Linked DNA regions of Bradyrhizobium diazoefficiens. The protein of the gene in region 1 interacts with the protein of each later gene in a pairwise test. Links are inferred from orthologs where the notes say so. Each region holds a gene or a part of one and is shown on either strand. Other genes may lie near its edges. The genes, in order: JJE66_RS11320 and ccmE.

What was found.
Region 2: the proteins of JJE66_RS11320 (region 1) and ccmE interact in binary tests that used the Escherichia coli proteins (3 or more experiments, as listed by UniProt). The link is inferred for Bradyrhizobium diazoefficiens from one-to-one orthologs.

The regions. Positions count from the first base shown.
Region 1 is NZ_JAENXS010000001.1:2,392,483-2,400,875, reverse strand. Bases 2,867-5,697 are described here. They hold JJE66_RS11320 (heme ABC transporter permease), read left to right. Parts: upstream 2,867-3,804; coding sequence 3,805-4,590; downstream 4,591-5,697. Other genes in these bases: JJE66_RS11305 (septation protein A), read right to left, coding at 5,457-5,697; JJE66_RS11310 (DsbE family thiol:disulfide interchange protein), read left to right, coding at 4,769-5,353; ccmD (heme exporter protein CcmD), read left to right, coding at 4,587-4,772; ccmB (heme exporter protein CcmB), read left to right, coding at 3,047-3,715; ccmA (heme ABC exporter ATP-binding protein CcmA), read left to right, coding at 2,867-2,982. Also shown: aconitate hydratase AcnA, read right to left, coding at 1-2,137; more of ccmA, read left to right, coding at 2,380-2,866; more of JJE66_RS11305, read right to left, coding at 5,698-6,059; signal recognition particle-docking protein FtsY, read right to left, coding at 6,062-7,009; JJE66_RS11295 (RluA family pseudouridine synthase), read left to right, coding at 7,070-7,771; JJE66_RS11290 (DUF2336 domain-containing protein), read left to right, coding at 7,949-8,393. UniProt on the Escherichia coli protein: Required for the export of heme to the periplasm for the biogenesis of c-type cytochromes.
Region 2 is NZ_JAENXS010000002.1:1,579,941-1,588,219, reverse strand. The notes cover bases 2,329-5,045. They hold ccmE (cytochrome c maturation protein CcmE), read left to right. Parts: upstream 2,329-3,272; coding sequence 3,273-3,818; downstream 3,819-5,045. Other genes in these bases: JJE66_RS24425 (heme lyase CcmF/NrfE family subunit), read left to right, coding at 3,815-5,045; ccmI (c-type cytochrome biogenesis protein CcmI), read left to right, coding at 2,329-3,235. In the rest of the region: JJE66_RS24450 (sensor histidine kinase), read left to right, coding at 1-66; JJE66_RS24445 (hypothetical protein), read left to right, coding at 216-1,619; JJE66_RS24440 (hypothetical protein), read left to right, coding at 1,719-1,988; more of ccmI, read left to right, coding at 2,120-2,328; more of JJE66_RS24425, read left to right, coding at 5,046-5,797; JJE66_RS24420 (cytochrome c-type biogenesis protein), read left to right, coding at 5,802-6,284; JJE66_RS24415 (Do family serine endopeptidase), read left to right, coding at 6,513-8,090. UniProt on the Escherichia coli protein: Heme chaperone required for the biogenesis of c-type cytochromes. Transiently binds heme delivered by CcmC and transfers the heme to apo-cytochromes in a process facilitated by CcmF and CcmH.

The DNA.
Region 1 (8,393 bases):
TGAAGTCGGCAGGACGCACCTGGTGCTCGCTGAGATATTTGCCAGCGGGCGAGGTGAGCTTGATCGACCCGGCCGGGGAGATGTGGTCGGTGGTGATCTTGTCGCCGAACATGGCGAGGATGCGCGCCTCGACGATGTCGGTGACCGGCTCCGGCTCCTTCTTCATGCCGTCGAAATAGGGCGGGTTCTGCACATAGGTCGAGCTCATGTTCCAGCGATAGGTCTCGCTCTCGACCGTCTTGATCTTGCGCCAGTTGGTGTCGCCCTTGAACACGTCGGCATACTTCTTCTTGAAGATCGCCGCGGTCACGAACTTCTTCATGAAGGCGTTGATTTCCTTCGTCGTCGGCCAGATGTCCTTCAGGTACACCGGCTTGCCATCCTTGCCTTCGCCGAGCGGCTCGACGGCGAGGTTCTTGGTCACGCTGCCGGCGAGCGCATGCGCGACGACCAGCGGCGGCGAAGCGAGATAGTTCGCCTGCACGTCCGGGGATACGCGGCCTTCGAAGTTGCGGTTACCGGACAGCACGGCCGCGGCGACGATGCCGTTGTCGTTGATCGACTTCGAGATCTCTTCCGGCAGCGGACCGGAATTGCCGATGCAGGTGGTGCAGCCGAAGCCGACCAGGTTGAAGCCGACCTTGTCGAGATCGGCCTGGAGACCGGAATCGGCGAGATAGCCCGCAACCACCTGGCTGCCCGGCGCGAGCGAGGTCTTCACCCACGGTTTTGCCTTCAGGCCCTTCGCAGCAGCGTTACGGGCAAGGAGCCCGGCGCCGATCAGAACGCTCGGGTTCGAGGTGTTGGTGCAGGAGGTGATGGCGGCGATGACGACGTCGCCATGACCGATCTCGAAGTTCTTGCCTTCGACGGCAAAACGCTTCGTCGGCGCCTCGGTCTTCTTGTACTCGGTGCCGAGCGCAAGCGAGAAGCCTTCGGCGACCGACGGCAGCGCGATACGGCCTTCGGGACGCTTCGGACCGGCCATCGACGGCACGACGTCGGCGAGGTCGAGCGTCAGCGTTTCCGTGAACACGGGATCAGCCGATTTGGCCGTGCGGAACAGGCCCTGCGCCTTGGCATAGGCCGCCACCAGCGCGACGCGGTGGGCCTTGCGGCCTGACGTCTTCAGATAGTCGATAGTGGCCGCATCGACTGGAAAGAAGCCGCAGGTCGCGCCGTATTCGGGCGCCATGTTGCCGATGGTCGCCTTGTCCGCGACCGAGAGATTGTCGAGGCCGGGGCCGAAGAACTCGACGAACTTGCCGACCACGCCGAGCTTGCGCAGCATCTGCGTCACGGTCAGCACGAGGTCGGTGGCGGTGACGCCTTCCTTGAGCTGGCCCTTCAGCTTGAAGCCGACGACGGTGGGCAGCAGCATGGACAGCGGCTGGCCGAGCATGCAGGCTTCCGCCTCGATGCCGCCGACTCCCCAGCCGAGCACGGCCAGACCGTTGACCATGGTGGTGTGGGAATCGGTGCCGACGAGCGAGTCGGGATAGGCGACCTCGAAGGTGCCGGTCTTCTTGCCGACCGTCATCTTCTCCTTCTTGGTCCAGACCGTCTGGGAGAGATATTCGAGATTGACCTGATGGCAGATGCCGGTGCCGGGCGGCACGACGGAGAAATTCGAGAACGCCTTCTGGCCCCACTTCAGGAACTCGTAGCGCTCCTGGTTCTGCTTGTACTCTTCGGTGACGTTCTTGCCGAAGGCCTTGTTGTCACCGAAGAAGTTCACGATCACGGAGTGGTCGATGACGAGATCGACGGGGACCAGCGGGTTGATCTTCTCGGCATCGCCGCCGAGCTTCTGCATGGCGTTGCGCATCGCGGCGAGATCGACCACGGCCGGCACGCCGGTAAAATCCTGCATCAGCACGCGCGCCGGGCGGAACGCGATCTCATGTTCCAGCGACCTCTTGCGCAGCCATTTCGACACTGCGACGATGTCTTCCTTCTTGACCGTGCGGCCGTCCTCGTTGCGGAGAAGGTTCTCGAGCAGGACCTTCATCGAATAGGGAAGTTTCGAAATTCCCTTCAGACCATTCTTCTCGGCCGTGGGCAGGCTGTAATAGACATAGGTCTTGGCGCCGACCTTGAGGGTCTTTTTGCATTTGAAGCTGTCGAGCGAGGTCATGTAGGAAATCCCAATTGTTAGTTATACCCGGCAAGGGGTATTTTAACACCGTCAGCGTAGCAGGCTGGGTCGCTTGCAGGGGCAGGTTGAGTTGCTGCATCAAGTAGTTCCGGGCTTATAGAAGCTTTCTAACCGCGCCGCCACAGCCACAATCGAACCCAGCAAGTCGCGAGCCAAAAATTCTGATGCGCTACCCCAAGAATTCCTGAGGCCCGGCTTTGAACGGGTTGGACCGAGGTCAGATGCAGCTGTGCGGACGCGGGGTGATTTGCGTGCGGGGCGGCCGCGAGGTGTTTTCCGGGCTCGATTTCGAGGCAGCCTCCGGCGAAGCCGTGGCGGTCGTGGGGCGCAACGGATCGGGCAAGACCTCGCTGCTGCGGCTGGTCGCAGGTCTGCTCATTCCGGCTGGCGGCACAATCGCGCTCGACGGGGGCGATGCCGAGCTGACGCTGCCCGAGCAATGCCACTATCTCGGCCACCGCGATGCGCTGAAACCGGCGCTGAGCGTGGCGGAAAACCTGTCATTCTGGGCCAATTTTCTGGGCGGAGAGCGTTTTGACGCGGTGGCAAGCCTCGCGGCCGTCGGCCTCGACCACGCCACCGATCTTCCCGCGGCCTTCCTGTCCGCCGGCCAGCGCCGCCGGCTGTCGCTGGCCCGGCTGCTGACGGTTCGCCGCCCGGTCTGGCTGCTGGACGAGCCAACCAATGCGCTGGATGTGGCCGGTCAGGACATGTTCGGCGCGCTGATGCGCGACCATCTGGCGCGCGGCGGCCTGATCATGGCCGCCACCCACATGCCGCTCGGGATCGAATCGCGAGAGCTGCGGATCGGGGGGACAGCATGAAGTGGATGGACCCTCAGTTTTCCAATCGGCCGGGCGCCGCCTTCGCGCCTGTCGGAGCCGCCCCATGACCGCCTGGTCCGCCCTCATCCGCCGGGACATCCGGATCGCGCTCCGCGTCGGCGGCGGGGCGCTGATCGGGGTGCTGTTTTTTCTGACCGTGGTGGTGCTGATGCCGTTCGCGGTGGGACCGGACCTGGCGCAGCTCGCGCGATTGGGGCCGGCGATCCTGTGGCTCGGCGCGCTGCTGGCCAGCCTGCTGACGCTGGACCGGCTGTTCATGGCCGATCATGAGGACGGCTCGCTCGACCTGATCACGATGAGCCGGACGCCGCTGGAACTGGCCTGCGCCGCCAAGGCGCTGGCGCATTGGCTGGCCGCGGGCCTGCCGCTGATCGTCGCAACCCCCGTGCTCGGCCTGCTGCTCAACCTCGACATGGTCGCCACGGCTGCGGTGGCGCTGACGCTGCTCGCCGGCACCCCCGCCCTGACCTTCACCGGCATGATCGGCGCCGCGCTGGCGGTGACCCTTCACCGGGGCGGACTGCTGATGGCGGTGCTGGTGCTGCCGTTGTCGATCCCCGTGCTGATTTTCGGGGTTGCGGCCTCGCAGGCCGCGATCACGGAGCCGTCGTCATTCGGCGCGCCGTTCTCGATCCTTTGCGCGCTGTCGCTGGTCAGCATGGTGATCGGCCCGTTCGCGGCGGCGGCGAGCCTGAAACATGGACTGGACTGAAATGGGCCGGCTGCCTTGACCCCGATCAACTTTCGCTGCGCGCTTTCATGCTGATTGCGTGAGCGCTGAGCTGTGATTATCAGGATACCATGACGCTGATCGACCTCGCCAACCCCACAAGGTTCCTTGCGTTGAGCGCGCGGGTGCTGCCGTGGCTTGCGGCTGCGACCGTCATCCTGCTCACGATCGGCCTCTATCAATCCGCGTACGCGCCCGACGATTATCAGCAGGGCGCGACGGTGAAGATCATGTTCATCCACGTGCCCAATGCCTGGCTGTCGATGTTCGTCTGGGGCGTGATGAGCATCGCCTCGCTCGGCACGCTGGTGTGGCGGCATCCGCTCGCCGACGTCGCCGCCAAGGCGGCCGCACCGATCGGCGCAGCCTTCACCTTCCTGGCGCTGCTCACGGGCTCGCTGTGGGGCCGGCCGATGTGGGGCACCTATTGGGAATGGGACGCGCGCCTGACCTCGGTGCTGATCCTTTTCCTGATGTATCTCGGCCTGATGGCGCTGTGGCGCGCGGTCGAGGATCCCTCGCGCGCGGCGCGCGCCGCCGCGGTGCTGACGCTGGTCGGCGCGATCAATCTGCCGATCATCAAATTCTCCGTCGATTGGTGGAACACGCTGCACCAACCGGCCTCGGTGATGCGCATGGGCGGATCGACGCTCGATAAGGCGTTCCTGATTCCGCTGCTGGTGATGGCGGTCGCATTCACGCTGCTGTTCGTCACGCTGCACATCGCGGCGATGCGCAACGAGATTTTGCGCCGGCGCGTGCGCTCGCTGCAAATGATGCAGGCGAGCCGCGTCGCGTTTTCGAGCGAAGTGGGTACCGGTTCGCGTCAAGAAAACGCGTCAAAAGGAACCGCATGATCATGTCGCTCGGTCCTTATGCATCCTTCATCGTGACATCTTACGTTGCAGTAGCCATCGTGGTCGCGCTCCTGATCGGCTGGGTGATCGTCGATTATCGCAACCAGACGGAGCGTTTGCGCGAGCTCGAGCGCAGCGGCGTCACCCGCCGCTCGGGCCGCAGTGCCGTGGACACACCATGAGCGATCAATCGACCTCCGCGACCCCGCAGCGCCGCACCTTCCTGATGGTACTGCCGCTGCTCGCCTTCATCGGACTGGCCGTGCTGTTCTGGTTCCGGCTCGGTAGCGGCGATCCCTCGCGGATTCCCTCCGCGCTGATCGGCCGGCCCGCGCCGCAAACCACGCTGCCGCCGCTCGAAGGATTGCAGGCCGACAGCGCACAAATCCCGGGCCTCGACCCGGCTGCCTTCAAGGGCAAGGTCAGCCTCGTCAACGTCTGGGCCTCCTGGTGCGTGCCGTGTCACGACGAGGCGCCGCTGCTGACGGAGCTCGCCAAGGACAAGCGTTTCCAGCTCGTCGGCATCAATTACAAGGATGCGCCCGACAACGCCCGCCGCTTCCTGGGGCGCTACGGCAACCCGTTCGGTCGCGTCGGCCTGGATGCCAACGGCCGCGCCTCGATCGAGTGGGGTGTCTATGGCGTGCCGGAGACGTTTGTCGTCGACCGCGAAGGCACCATCGTCTACAAGCTGGTCGGCCCGATCACGCCAGATAATTACCGGAGCGTGCTGCTGCCGGAGATGGAGAAGGCGTTGAAGTGATCCTCGTCATTGCGAGGAGCCCTTGCGACGAAGCAATCCAGAATCCGTCCGCTGAGACAGCTTGGATTGCTTCGCTTCGCTCGCAATGACGAACTGAGAAAAATCAGCCCTTCCGCACGTCCCCCGCCTCGGCCTCGCTGGTCTCCAGCGACACCGGCTCGACACCATAGCGCTTGGTCAGCGGCATCTGGGCGATGGCGAAGATCATGGTCAGCGGCGTCACGCCGAACACCTTGAAGTTCACCCAGAAATCCGTGCTCTGGGTGCGCCAGACGATCTCGTTCAGCACCGCCATGCCAGCGAAGAACAGCGCCCAGCGCAGCGTCAGGATGCGCCAGCCCTGCGGGGTCAGATTGAACATCTGGTCGAACATGACGGCGATGAAGGAGCGGCCGAACAACAGGCCGCCGCCGAGAATCGCGGCGAACAGGCCGTAGATGATGGTCGGCTTGACCTTGATGAAGGTCTCGTCGTGCAGAACCAGGGTCAGCGTGCCGAACACCAGCACGATGACGCCGGTCACGATCGCCATGATCGGGATGTGGCGCGTCACCACATAGGAGGCGATCATCGCCGCCACGATCGCGACCATGAAGGCGCCGGTCGCGGCGAACAGATTGAACTTCGCATTCACGAAGAAGAACACGAGCAGTGGACCGAGTTCGGTTGCAAGCTTGAACAGCGGGTGCGGCTGGGTCTTGTCCATACTCAACTTTCGATTCCGGCAATCGCGCGGGCGAAGTCGCGCGCGGTGAAGGGCGCGAGATCGTCGACGCCTTCGCCGACGCCGATGAAATGCACCGGCAGTTTGAATTTCTCCGCGAGCGCCACCAGGATGCCGCCGCGGGCGGTGCCGTCGAGCTTGGTCATCACGAGGCCGGTGACCCCTGCGGTGCGATGAAAGGCCTCGACCTGCGACAGGGCGTTCTGGCCGACGGTGGCGTCGAGCACGAGTAACACCGCGTGCGGCGCCGAAACGTCCACCTTTCGGATCACGCGCACGACCTTCTCGAGCTCGTTCATCAGCTCGGCCTTGTTCTGCAGCCGGCCGGCGGTGTCGATCAGGAGCACGTCGATGGCCTGCTCTTTCGCCGCCGTCAGCGCGTTGAAAGCAAGGCTCGCCGAGTCGGACCCCTGCGTGCCGGCGATCACCGGCGTCTTCGTGCGCTCGCCCCAGACCTTGAGCTGCTCGATGGCCGCTGCGCGAAACGTGTCGCCGGCCGCCAGCATCACCTTGCGGCCTTCTGAGGCGAATTTTTGCGAGAGCTTGCCGATGGTGGTGGTCTTGCCGGAGCCGTTGACCCCGACCACGAGGATGACGAACGGCTTATGAGCGGCGTCGATCTCGAGCGGCTTCGCGACCGGCGCCAGCACCTTCTCGACCTCGGTCGCGACCACGTGCTTGACCTCGTCAGCCGAGATCGCCTTGTCATAGCGTCCCGTGCCGACGGCGTCGGCGATCCGCACCGCGACCGAGGTACCGAGATCGGCACGCAGCAGCACATCCTCGATGTCGTCGAGCATGGCGCGGTCGAGCTTGCGCTTGGTGACGAGGTCGGCGACCGCAGTCCCGAGCGAGGACGAGGTACGCTTCAGCCCGTTGGACAGCCGGCGCCACCAGCTCAGCTTGGGGGTCTCGGAGGTGGTATCGTTCATGATGGCGGTGTGTTAGCCGTTCCGGCCCGTAAACGAAAGTCTTGAACGAAAGTCTTGCAATTGCTCGATGTTCCCGAATTGACCGCCGAGGAGATCCAGTCGCGCGTGCTTCATCGCGACGGGCTGATGCTGATCATCGACAAGCCGTGCGGCCTGCCGGTGCATCGCGGCCCCAAGGGAGGCGCCAATCTGGAAACCTCGTTCGACGCGCTCTGCTTCGGCCTGCCGCGGCCGCCGGTGCTGGCCCACCGGCTGGACAAGGACACCTCCGGCTGCCTCGTGCTCGGCCGCCATCGGAAAGCCACCGCCTCGCTCGGCCTCCTCTTCAAGCATGGCAAGATCGGCAAGACCTACTGGACCGTGGTCGAGGGCGGCCCGGCCGAGGACGAAGGCACCATCGACATGCCGCTCGGCCGGCTCAACGCCGAACGCGGCTGGTGGCAGAAGCCCGACCCGGAGGGGCAAAAGGCGATCACCAACTGGAAGGTGATGGGCCGGGGCGACGGGCTGACCTGGCTGGCCATGGAACCGGTGACCGGCCGGACCCATCAATTGCGGGTGCATTCGTCAGCGACGGGATGGCCGATTTTCGGCGATAACATTTACGGCAACGGGCCGCGCTTCGGCGAACCGCGGTTGCACCTGCATTCCCGCGAGATCGTGGTGCCGATCTCTCGGAACAAGGAGCCGATCCGCGTGGTGGCGCCGGCCCCGCTCCACATGCACGAGAAGCTCCGCGCCTGCGGCTGGAATGGGGAATAGGTGCCGCTGTCGTTCACCTCTCCCGCTCGCGGGAGCGGTCGCGCCGAAGGCGCTGCCGCAATTGAACCTGATCTCAACACGCTCAGGGCCATAGTTTACGAAACCTTCAGTGCTCGTCTCTAATGATAGCGGTTGCTTAGAACAAGCCTCCCATCCGCTCAGGACGAGCAACGCGTCATGTCCACGGCCGAACTATCGATTATCGACGAGGTCGAATCCGCCATTCGGATAGGCTCGGCGGAAAAGGGCCTCGAAACGGCCCGGCGCGTCACCGACCTGTTCCTGTCCTCGGCCGGAAGTTTTGACGACGAGCAGATCGCGCTGTTCGACGACGTGCTCGAGCGCCTGATCGGCACCATCGAGCTGCGCGCCATCGCCGACATGGGTGCGCGCGTCGCACTGGCCGAAATCAGCGCCCAGCTCGCACCGATCGCGCAAGCACCGCCCTCCGTGATCCGCCGCCTCGCCAACAATGACGAGATCCGCATCGCCGGTCCCGTGCTGCAGGAATCCGCCCGCCTCGACGAGGGCGAACTGGTAAAGATCGCCTCGACCAAGGGCGAGCCGCATCTGCTTGCGGTCGCGGGCCGCTGGTGGCTGAAGGAAATTGTCACCGACGCGT
Region 2 (8,279 bases), on another replicon or contig:
AGCCTCTCGCTCGGCAGTGCGCCGATCGGGGGCCTGCGGGCCGAGCTGGTGCTGCCCGGAATATAATCCTCTGATCCTGCACACTTATTTTTGGCTTCGGGGCGAAACCCGAGGTATTCGGAGCGACTTCCTCAACCGCTTCTTAAGGCGCACCCACCTATGATCGCGCCGGACGCATCCCACGTCCGACATTTTACCGTGCATTACCCGGGCGCATGAGCCAGACATCGATCGAGCGGCTGAGGGAATATCTCGCGCAGCTCCCGCCACAGGCGCAGGCGCTGCTGATGCGGGAGTTCGAGCGCGCGCTCGAGCGTGGCCAGGATACGGCCGTCGCGACCCTCGTGCTCGAGCAGTTGCGCAAGATCGTGCGCAAGACCGATGCTGAAGAGGCCGTGCCGCCGCGGACCGACGATCTGTCGCGGCTGCTGTTCCAGGTGCTGGAACCGTTCCTGGTGGAAGCCGGTGCCCCGATCCGGGTCGGCCAGATCCGCCGCTCCTCGCTGCATCCGATCTGGCAATGGCTCGGACGCGACGGTGCGCCGGACAAGGTGGCTGAATTCGAGGCGGCGCTGGCGCGCATGCCGGCTTCAGACAGTGCGGGGCAGGTCGAGGCGCTGGCGCTAAAGCTTCAGGCGGTAGCCGCAGACGCCATCTTCGAGCTGACGGGGCCCGGCGGCGGCGACAAGTCGCGTGCGCTCGCCCGCGTTGGCCCGCCCAACGTGATCGAGGATCTCTATTCGATCGGCGCCGTGCTCGGGGTTCGCGAGGCGCTCGGCACGCTCAATGAAAAGCTGCCGCGCTTCCTGCGCGCCTTCGGCGACCCCCAGATCGCCTCGGTGAACGCTGCGCTCAACATTCCCGTGCTCCAGACCCCGCAGATGCTGCCCTTTGCGCTGTCGGTGGTGGTCCAGCGCATGACCGCGCCGTGGCAGATCATTCGCCTCGCCATCAAGATCGCCGCGTCCGACGACGAGATCCGCGTCGCGGCAACGCCTTATGGCGCCGCCGTCACGATGGCCCTGCACGATCTGGCCCGCGTTGCCGCCAATTTGCGCATGGACATCAAGCGCGGGCATTTCGAGACCGTCGCCGACAATCTCAAGGCGCTGCACGACGGCGTCCGCGGCCTGCGCACCGAGCTCGACCTGCGCAACGATTCCCCCTGGGGCAAGCAGCTGACCTCGATCCGGGCCGACATCTCCAATGCGCTGCAATCGGAGATCGACAGCGTTCCCGGCCGCGTCCGCCGCATCCTGCGCCAGCGCGCCGAGAAGGACATTCCGCCCGGAGCGCGGATCGACAGCACCGAGGTCGAGGAGACCGTCGCGCTGGTCGACTTCGTCGCGACCTGCCGCAACTACGCGAGCGAGCTTGCGATCAACGAGGTGACGCTGCGCACCTATTCCGACCTCCAGCAATATGTGGAGCGGTCGACCGAGCAGCTGGTGCAGTCGCTGCGCGCCGCCGATCACAAGGTCCGTACCTACCGGCAGCAGCAGGTGCAGGCTGCGATCCGCTTCTGCCAGGTGCTGTTTGGCGATGATTACGCCTCGCTGATGAGCCGCGCCGCGGAGAACGCGGCGACGGGCGAGCGCAAATCGACGCGCGCGAGCTGATCCAAGCGCATCTTTGTGTGATCACAATTTGTAGTTGACGATGCCGGTCGTGGGCCCTACGGTCCCGTGCAAGCTTTTGGAATTTCTATCTGTGGGCGCATGAAACCCGTTATCAGCTCCATCGAAATCGAAAACCGCGTCATTGTTGCCAAATATCAAAGGTTGATGGTCGGCGCGAAGGTGGTGCTCGTCGAGAAGGCAAGCGGCCGGCAACTGCCTGAGACGGTCACCAGGGTTGCATCGCCTGTTCCCGTCGGCGCATTGCGCATCAGATTGCCCGATGCAATCGAGCCGGGAACATACTTCCTGAGGGCCTTCAACGGGCACGGTGAGAACGCCGCTCAAAGCGCGGAGTTCGAGATCGGCTAAGCCGTTGGATTTTCACCATTTCGAGACTGGGTGCGCTCGCGCCAAATTGACAATTGTCAATTGCCGCATCGTCCGGCCGTGGTGTAAAGCCACCTGTGGGCGCGGCTCACGCGCTGCCGGAAGCTTGCCAGATGACGCTATGGTTCGTGTTCGCGCTGATGACGGTCGCGGCGATTTTCGCCGTGCTCTGGCCGCTCGGCCGTGGCGGGCGCCCGGACAATCAAGGCAGCGAAGTCGCGGTCTACAAGGACCAACTGGCCGAGATCGAGCGTGACCTTGCCGCGGGGCTGATTGCGCCCCCGGAAGCCGAAGCCGCGCGCGTCGAGATCAGCCGCAGGCTGCTCGCCGCAGCCGGCAGCGAGTCCGCGCTCGCGCCGACATCCAGTCTGAAATGGCGTCGCGCGGCCGCCGCGCTGGCGCTTGTCGGCCTGCCTTTGGTGGCGGTCGCGATCTATGTTCCACTCGGCTCGCCTGCGCTCCGCGATTTCCCGCTGGCGCAGCGGGAGCGCGGGTCCGGGTCGGGCATGGGGCAATCGCTCGAGAACCTCGTGGTGCAGGTCCAGCAACATCTGGACAAGAACCCGACCGACGGGCGCGGCTGGAATGTGCTCGCGCCGGTGCTGGAACGGCTCGGTCGTTTCGACGAGGCCGCGCGCGCCTATCGCAATTCGATCACCTATAACGGCGAGAGCGCGGAGCGGCGCTCCGATCTCGGCGAGGCGATCGCGGCCGCTGCCAGCGGCGTGGTGACGGCGGAAGCCAAGACCGAGTTCGAACGCGCGCATGCGCTCAATGCCGACGATCCCAAGGCGAACTATTTTCTCGGGCTCGCTGCCGAGCAGGACGGCCGCAACGGTGACGCGGCCAATATCTGGCGCGCGCTGCTGGCGAAAGCACCCGCGGATGCGCCGTGGCGGCCGCTGGTGCAGACCTCGCTCGCGCGGGTCGGCGGTGGCGGCGTGACGATGCCGGCCCTGTCCGACGAGACGATCGCAGCGTCCAAGGAGATGAACGACGGCGATCGCAACGCGATGATCCGCAGCATGGTCGAACGTCTCGCCACGCGCCTCAAGCAGAACGGCGACGATGTCGAGGGTTGGCTGCGTCTGGTGCGCGCCTATCTGGTGATGGGCGACCGCGACAAGGCGGTGGGCGCCTCGACCGACGCCCGTCAGGCGGTCGCCAAGGATTCCGAGCGGCTGCGCCAGCTTAACGAAGGCCTCAAGACTCTCGGGCTTGACGGATGACGGACATAGGACGAGACGAGCGGAGAATGGATACGCCATGACGCGCAAGCAGCGACGGATGACCATCATCGGCGGATCGCTCGCCGTGCTCGCGCTCGCGGCCGCGCTGGTGCTCAACGCCTTGCGCGATTCCATCGTGTTCTTCTCGACCCCGACCATGGTTGCCGAGAAGCACGTCCCGCCCGGCAAGCGCTTTCGCCTCGGCGGGCTGGTGCAGCCGGGCTCGCTCCAGCGCGGCGACAATCTCGCCGTGACGTTTGAAGTCGCCGACGGCGGCGCCAAGCTGCCTGTCGCCTACAAGGGCATCCTGCCCGATCTGTTCCGTGAAGGGCAGGGCATCGTCGCCGAAGGCGCGCTCGATGCCAAGGGCGTATTCAGGGCCGACACCGTGCTGGCCAAGCACGACGAGACCTACATGCCCAAGGACGTCGCCGATGCCCTGAAGAAGCAAGGGCATTGGAAGGACGATTACGGCGCCAAGGCTTCTGAAAACGCCAAGGCTTCTGAAAACGCCAAGGCTTCTGATGGCATCAAGCCGGCGGCGACGACGGCGCAGGGCAATTCGCAGGGAGCGGTGCGGTGATCGCGGAAGCCGGACATTACGCACTGGTGCTGGCGCTCGCGCTGGCGCTGATCCAATCGTCTGTGCCGCTGATCGGCGCACGCTTGCGCGATCCCGCGCTGATGAACGTGGCGCGCTCCACCGCGCTGGCACAGCTTCTATTCGTCGGCGCCTCGTTCCTTGCGCTTGTAACGCTGCACGTGAACTCGGATTTCTCCGTCGCCAATGTCTACGAGAATTCCCACTCCATGAAGCCGTTGATCTACAAGATCACCGGCGTGTGGGGAAACCATGAAGGCTCGATGCTGCTGTGGGTGTCGATCCTGGCGCTGTTCGGCGGGCTCGTTGCCGCCTTCGGCAACAATCTGCCGCTGTCGTTGCGTGCGCATGTGCTCGCAGTTCAGGCCTGGATTGCCAGCGCCTTCTACCTCTTCATCCTGATGACCTCGAATCCGTTCCTGCGCATCGTCAATCCGCCGATCGAGGGACGCGATCTCAATCCGGTGCTTCAGGACATCGGTCTCGCCGTGCATCCGCCGATGCTCTATCTCGGCTATGTCGGCTTCTCGATCTCGTTCTCCTTCGCGATCGCCGCGCTGCTCGAGGGGCGGATCGATGCCGCCTGGGCGCGCTGGGTGCGGCCGTGGACGCTGGTCGCCTGGATATTCCTGACGCTGGGCATCGCGATGGGCTCGTACTGGGCCTATTACGAGCTCGGCTGGGGCGGCTGGTGGTTCTGGGACCCGGTCGAGAACGCCTCGCTGATGCCGTGGCTCGCCGGCACGGCGCTGCTGCATTCGGCGCTGGTGATGGAGAAGCGCAACGCGCTGAAGGTCTGGACCATCCTTCTTTCGATCCTGACCTTCTCGCTGTCGCTGCTCGGCACCTTCCTGGTGCGATCGGGCGTCATCACCTCCGTGCACGCCTTCGCCAACGATCCGACCCGCGGCGTGTTCATCCTCCTGATCCTCTGCCTGTTCATCGGTGGCAGCCTGTCGCTGTTCGCGGGCCGCGCGACGTCGTTGAAGCAAGGCGGTCTGTTTGCGCCAATCTCGCGCGAGGGCGCGCTGGTGCTGAACAATCTGCTGCTGACGGTGGCCTGCGCGGTCGTGCTGTTCGGAACGCTTTATCCGCTGGCGATGGAAGTGCTGGCCGACTTCAAGATGTCGGTCGGGGCACCGTTCTATAATCTCAGCTTCGTTCCGCTGTTCGTTCTGCTGCTGCTCGCCGTGCCGTTCGGGCCGATGCTGTCGTGGAAGCGCGGCGATCTGCTCGGTGTCACCCAGCGCCTGCTGACGGCGGGCGTCGCCGGCCTCGTCGTGATCGCCATCGTCTGGGCGTGGACGCGTGGCGGCAGTGCGCTGGCGCCGTTGGCGATCGGGCTTGGAGTTTTCGTCATCGCGGGGGCGATGACGGATCTGGCCGAAAGGACCGGCCTGTTTCGCCTGCCGTTCGCAACGACGCTGCATCGCGCCCGCGGCTTGCCGCGCTCGGCATGGGGCAGCGTGTTCGCGCATGCCGGTCTCGGCATCGCGCTGATCGGGATCGTCTGCGAGACCACCTGGAACAGCGAATATATCGCGACGATGAAGCCGAACGACGTTGCGCAGGTCGCCGGATATGATCTGAAGCTCGACGGCCTGCTGGAGCGCCAGGGGCCGAACTACCGCGAAATGATCGCGCAATTCAACGTCAGCCGCGATGGCAACGCTCTCAGTGTCATGACGCCGTCGAAGCGCAGCTTCACCACGCGCGGCTCCTCCACCACTGAGGCTGCGCTTTTGACCCGCGGTGCGAGCCAGCTCTACATCTCGCTCGGCGACGTCACCGCCGAAGGCGCCATCGCCGTGCGCATCTATCACAAGCCGCTGGTGCTGTTGATCTGGTGGGGACCGGTGCTGATGGCGTTCGGAGGCATGCTGTCGCTGTCCGACCGGCGCCTGCGGGTCGGTGCGCCGAAACCGGCGCGGGCCAAGCAGCGCCTGCAACCGGCGGAGTGATCCAATGCGCCGGATGATGGCCGCGATCGTTGCGCTCATGCTGTTGGCCGTGCCCGCGGTGCACGCCGTGCAGCCCGACGAGATCATGGCGGATCCCGTGAAGGAAGCCCGTGCGCGCGAATTGTCGCGCGAGCTGCGCTGCATGGTCTGCCAGAACCAGTCGATCGACGATTCCGACGCGCCGCTCGCGCGCGACCTGCGGCTCCTGGTGCGCGAGCGGATCGCGGCGGGCGACAGCAATTCACAGGTGCTCGATTTCCTGGTCGCGCGTTACGGCGAGTTCGTGCTGCTGAAGCCGCGCTTCGAACGCCAGACCTTGCTGTTGTGGCTGCTCGCGCCGCTTTTGCTCGCTGGGGGCGGCTTTGCGCTGTGGCGGCAAAACCGCCGCGCGCGGAGTGGTGCAGACCTGGCTGCGCCGCCGCTCACGCCGGACGAAGAGGCGCGGCTAGCGGCACTGATATCCGACGACGCCACCCCATCGCGCTAGCTTCGCAGGGCGCCGCTCGACGCTTTGAGGCGGTCGCTGGAACTCTATTAAGTTCCTGTAACACCGCGCCTTTTCGCCTGCGGTAAACGGCCGCATCGGCTCGCGCCCTTCATTACAAAAGTTTAACCCCCCAGCCAGCGCGCGGTAAGGCGGAAGTCCCCATCTTCAGGTCCGTAAGGTGCCGTCATCAGGCACCAAATGGATTTCAAGGCCCTGGAGACACCCTGCATGACCGACCGTCCCGATCTCACGAATCTTCCGTCCTACCGGCAGCCGCGCCGTTCCGTGTTTTCCGCCCGCAGAATCGCGCTGATGGCCTCGGTCGTCGCCGGTCTCGGCATTGCCGTCCACGGCTTCAGTCCGTCGACGTCGCCCGCCGACCTGTTCTCGAGCCCGGCGCATGCCCAGGTCAACAACGAGGTCCGCAAGGTCGAGCGCCCGATCGGTTTCGCCGACATCGTCGAGCGGGTGAAGCCCTCGGTGATCTCGGTGAAGGTCAACATCAAGGAGAAGGTTGCGAGCAACGACGACGGCGATGATTCCGCCTCGCCGTTCCAGCCGGGTTCGCCGATGGAGCGCTTCTTCCGCCGCTTCGGCGGTCCGGATGGATTCCCGGGCCTGAAGGGCGGTCGTGGCCGCATCGTGCAGGGCCAGGGCTCCGGCTTCTTCATCTCGGCCGACGGCTATGCCGTGACCAACAACCACGTGGTCGACGGTGCCGACAAGGTCGAGGTCACGACCGACGAAGGCAAGACCTACAGTGCCAAGGTGATCGGCACCGACCAGCGCACCGATCTCGCTCTAATCAAGGTCGAGGGCGGCTCCAACTTCCCGTTCGCCAAGCTTGCCGACGGCAAGCCGCGGATCGGCGACTGGGTGCTCGCGGTCGGCAACCCCTTCGGTCTCGGCGGCACCGTGACCGCCGGCATCGTCTCGGCCAGCGGCCGCGACATCGGCAACGGCCCGTATGACGATTTCATCCAGATCGACGCGCCCGTGAACAAGGGCAATTCCGGCGGTCCGGCCTTCAATACCGACGGCGAGGTGATGGGCGTCAACACCGCGATCTATTCGCCCTCCGGCGGCAGCGTCGGCATCGCGTTCTCGATCCCCGCCAACACCGTGAAGAGTGTGGTCGCCCAACTCAAGGACAAGGGTTCGGTCAGCCGCGGCTGGATCGGCGTGCAGATCCAGCCCGTCACGGCCGACATCGCCGACAGCCTCGGCATGAAGAAGGCCGAAGGCGCGCTGGTGGCCGAGCCGCAGAAGGACGGTCCGGCGGCCAAGGCCGGCATCGAATCCGGCGACGTCATCACGTCGGTCAACGGCGAATCCGTCAAGGACGCCCGTGAGCTTGCCCGCACCATCGGCGGCATGGCGCCTGGCGCCACCGTGAAGCTTAACGTGCTGCACAAGGGCCAGGACAAGGTCGTGAACATGACGCTTGGCCAGTTGCCGAACACGGTCGAGGCCAAGGCCGACACCGATAACGACAGCGGCAAGGGTGTGAACAAGGGCACCGATGTGCCGAAGCTCGGCATGACGGTTGCGCCTGCTAACTCCGTGGCCGGCGCCGGCAAGGACGGCGTCGTGGTCACCGAGGTCGATCCGAAGAGTGCTGCGGCCGAACGCGGCTTCAAGGAAGGCGACGTGATTCTCGAAGTCGGCGGCAAGAGCGTGAGCACCGCCGGCGAAGTCCGCGACGCCATCACCGCGGCGCGGACCGACAACAAGAACAGCGTCCTGATGCGCGTGAAGAGCGGCGGCCAGTCGCGCTTCGTCGCCGTGCCCATCGCCAAGGGTTAGGCAAGGGCTAGGCCTCGGGAAACTGACGAGATGAAGGGTGTCACCGGCATCAGTCGCCCCCGCCGCCGACGCCCTTCCGGGGAGCAGCGTAACGTTCGCTCCCCACAGCTACCTTCCGGTGGAATTACGCCCCCCTCCGTCGGAAGGCCTAGGGCGGTGAGGTCCCCCCAGCTTCACCGCCCGCCTTTC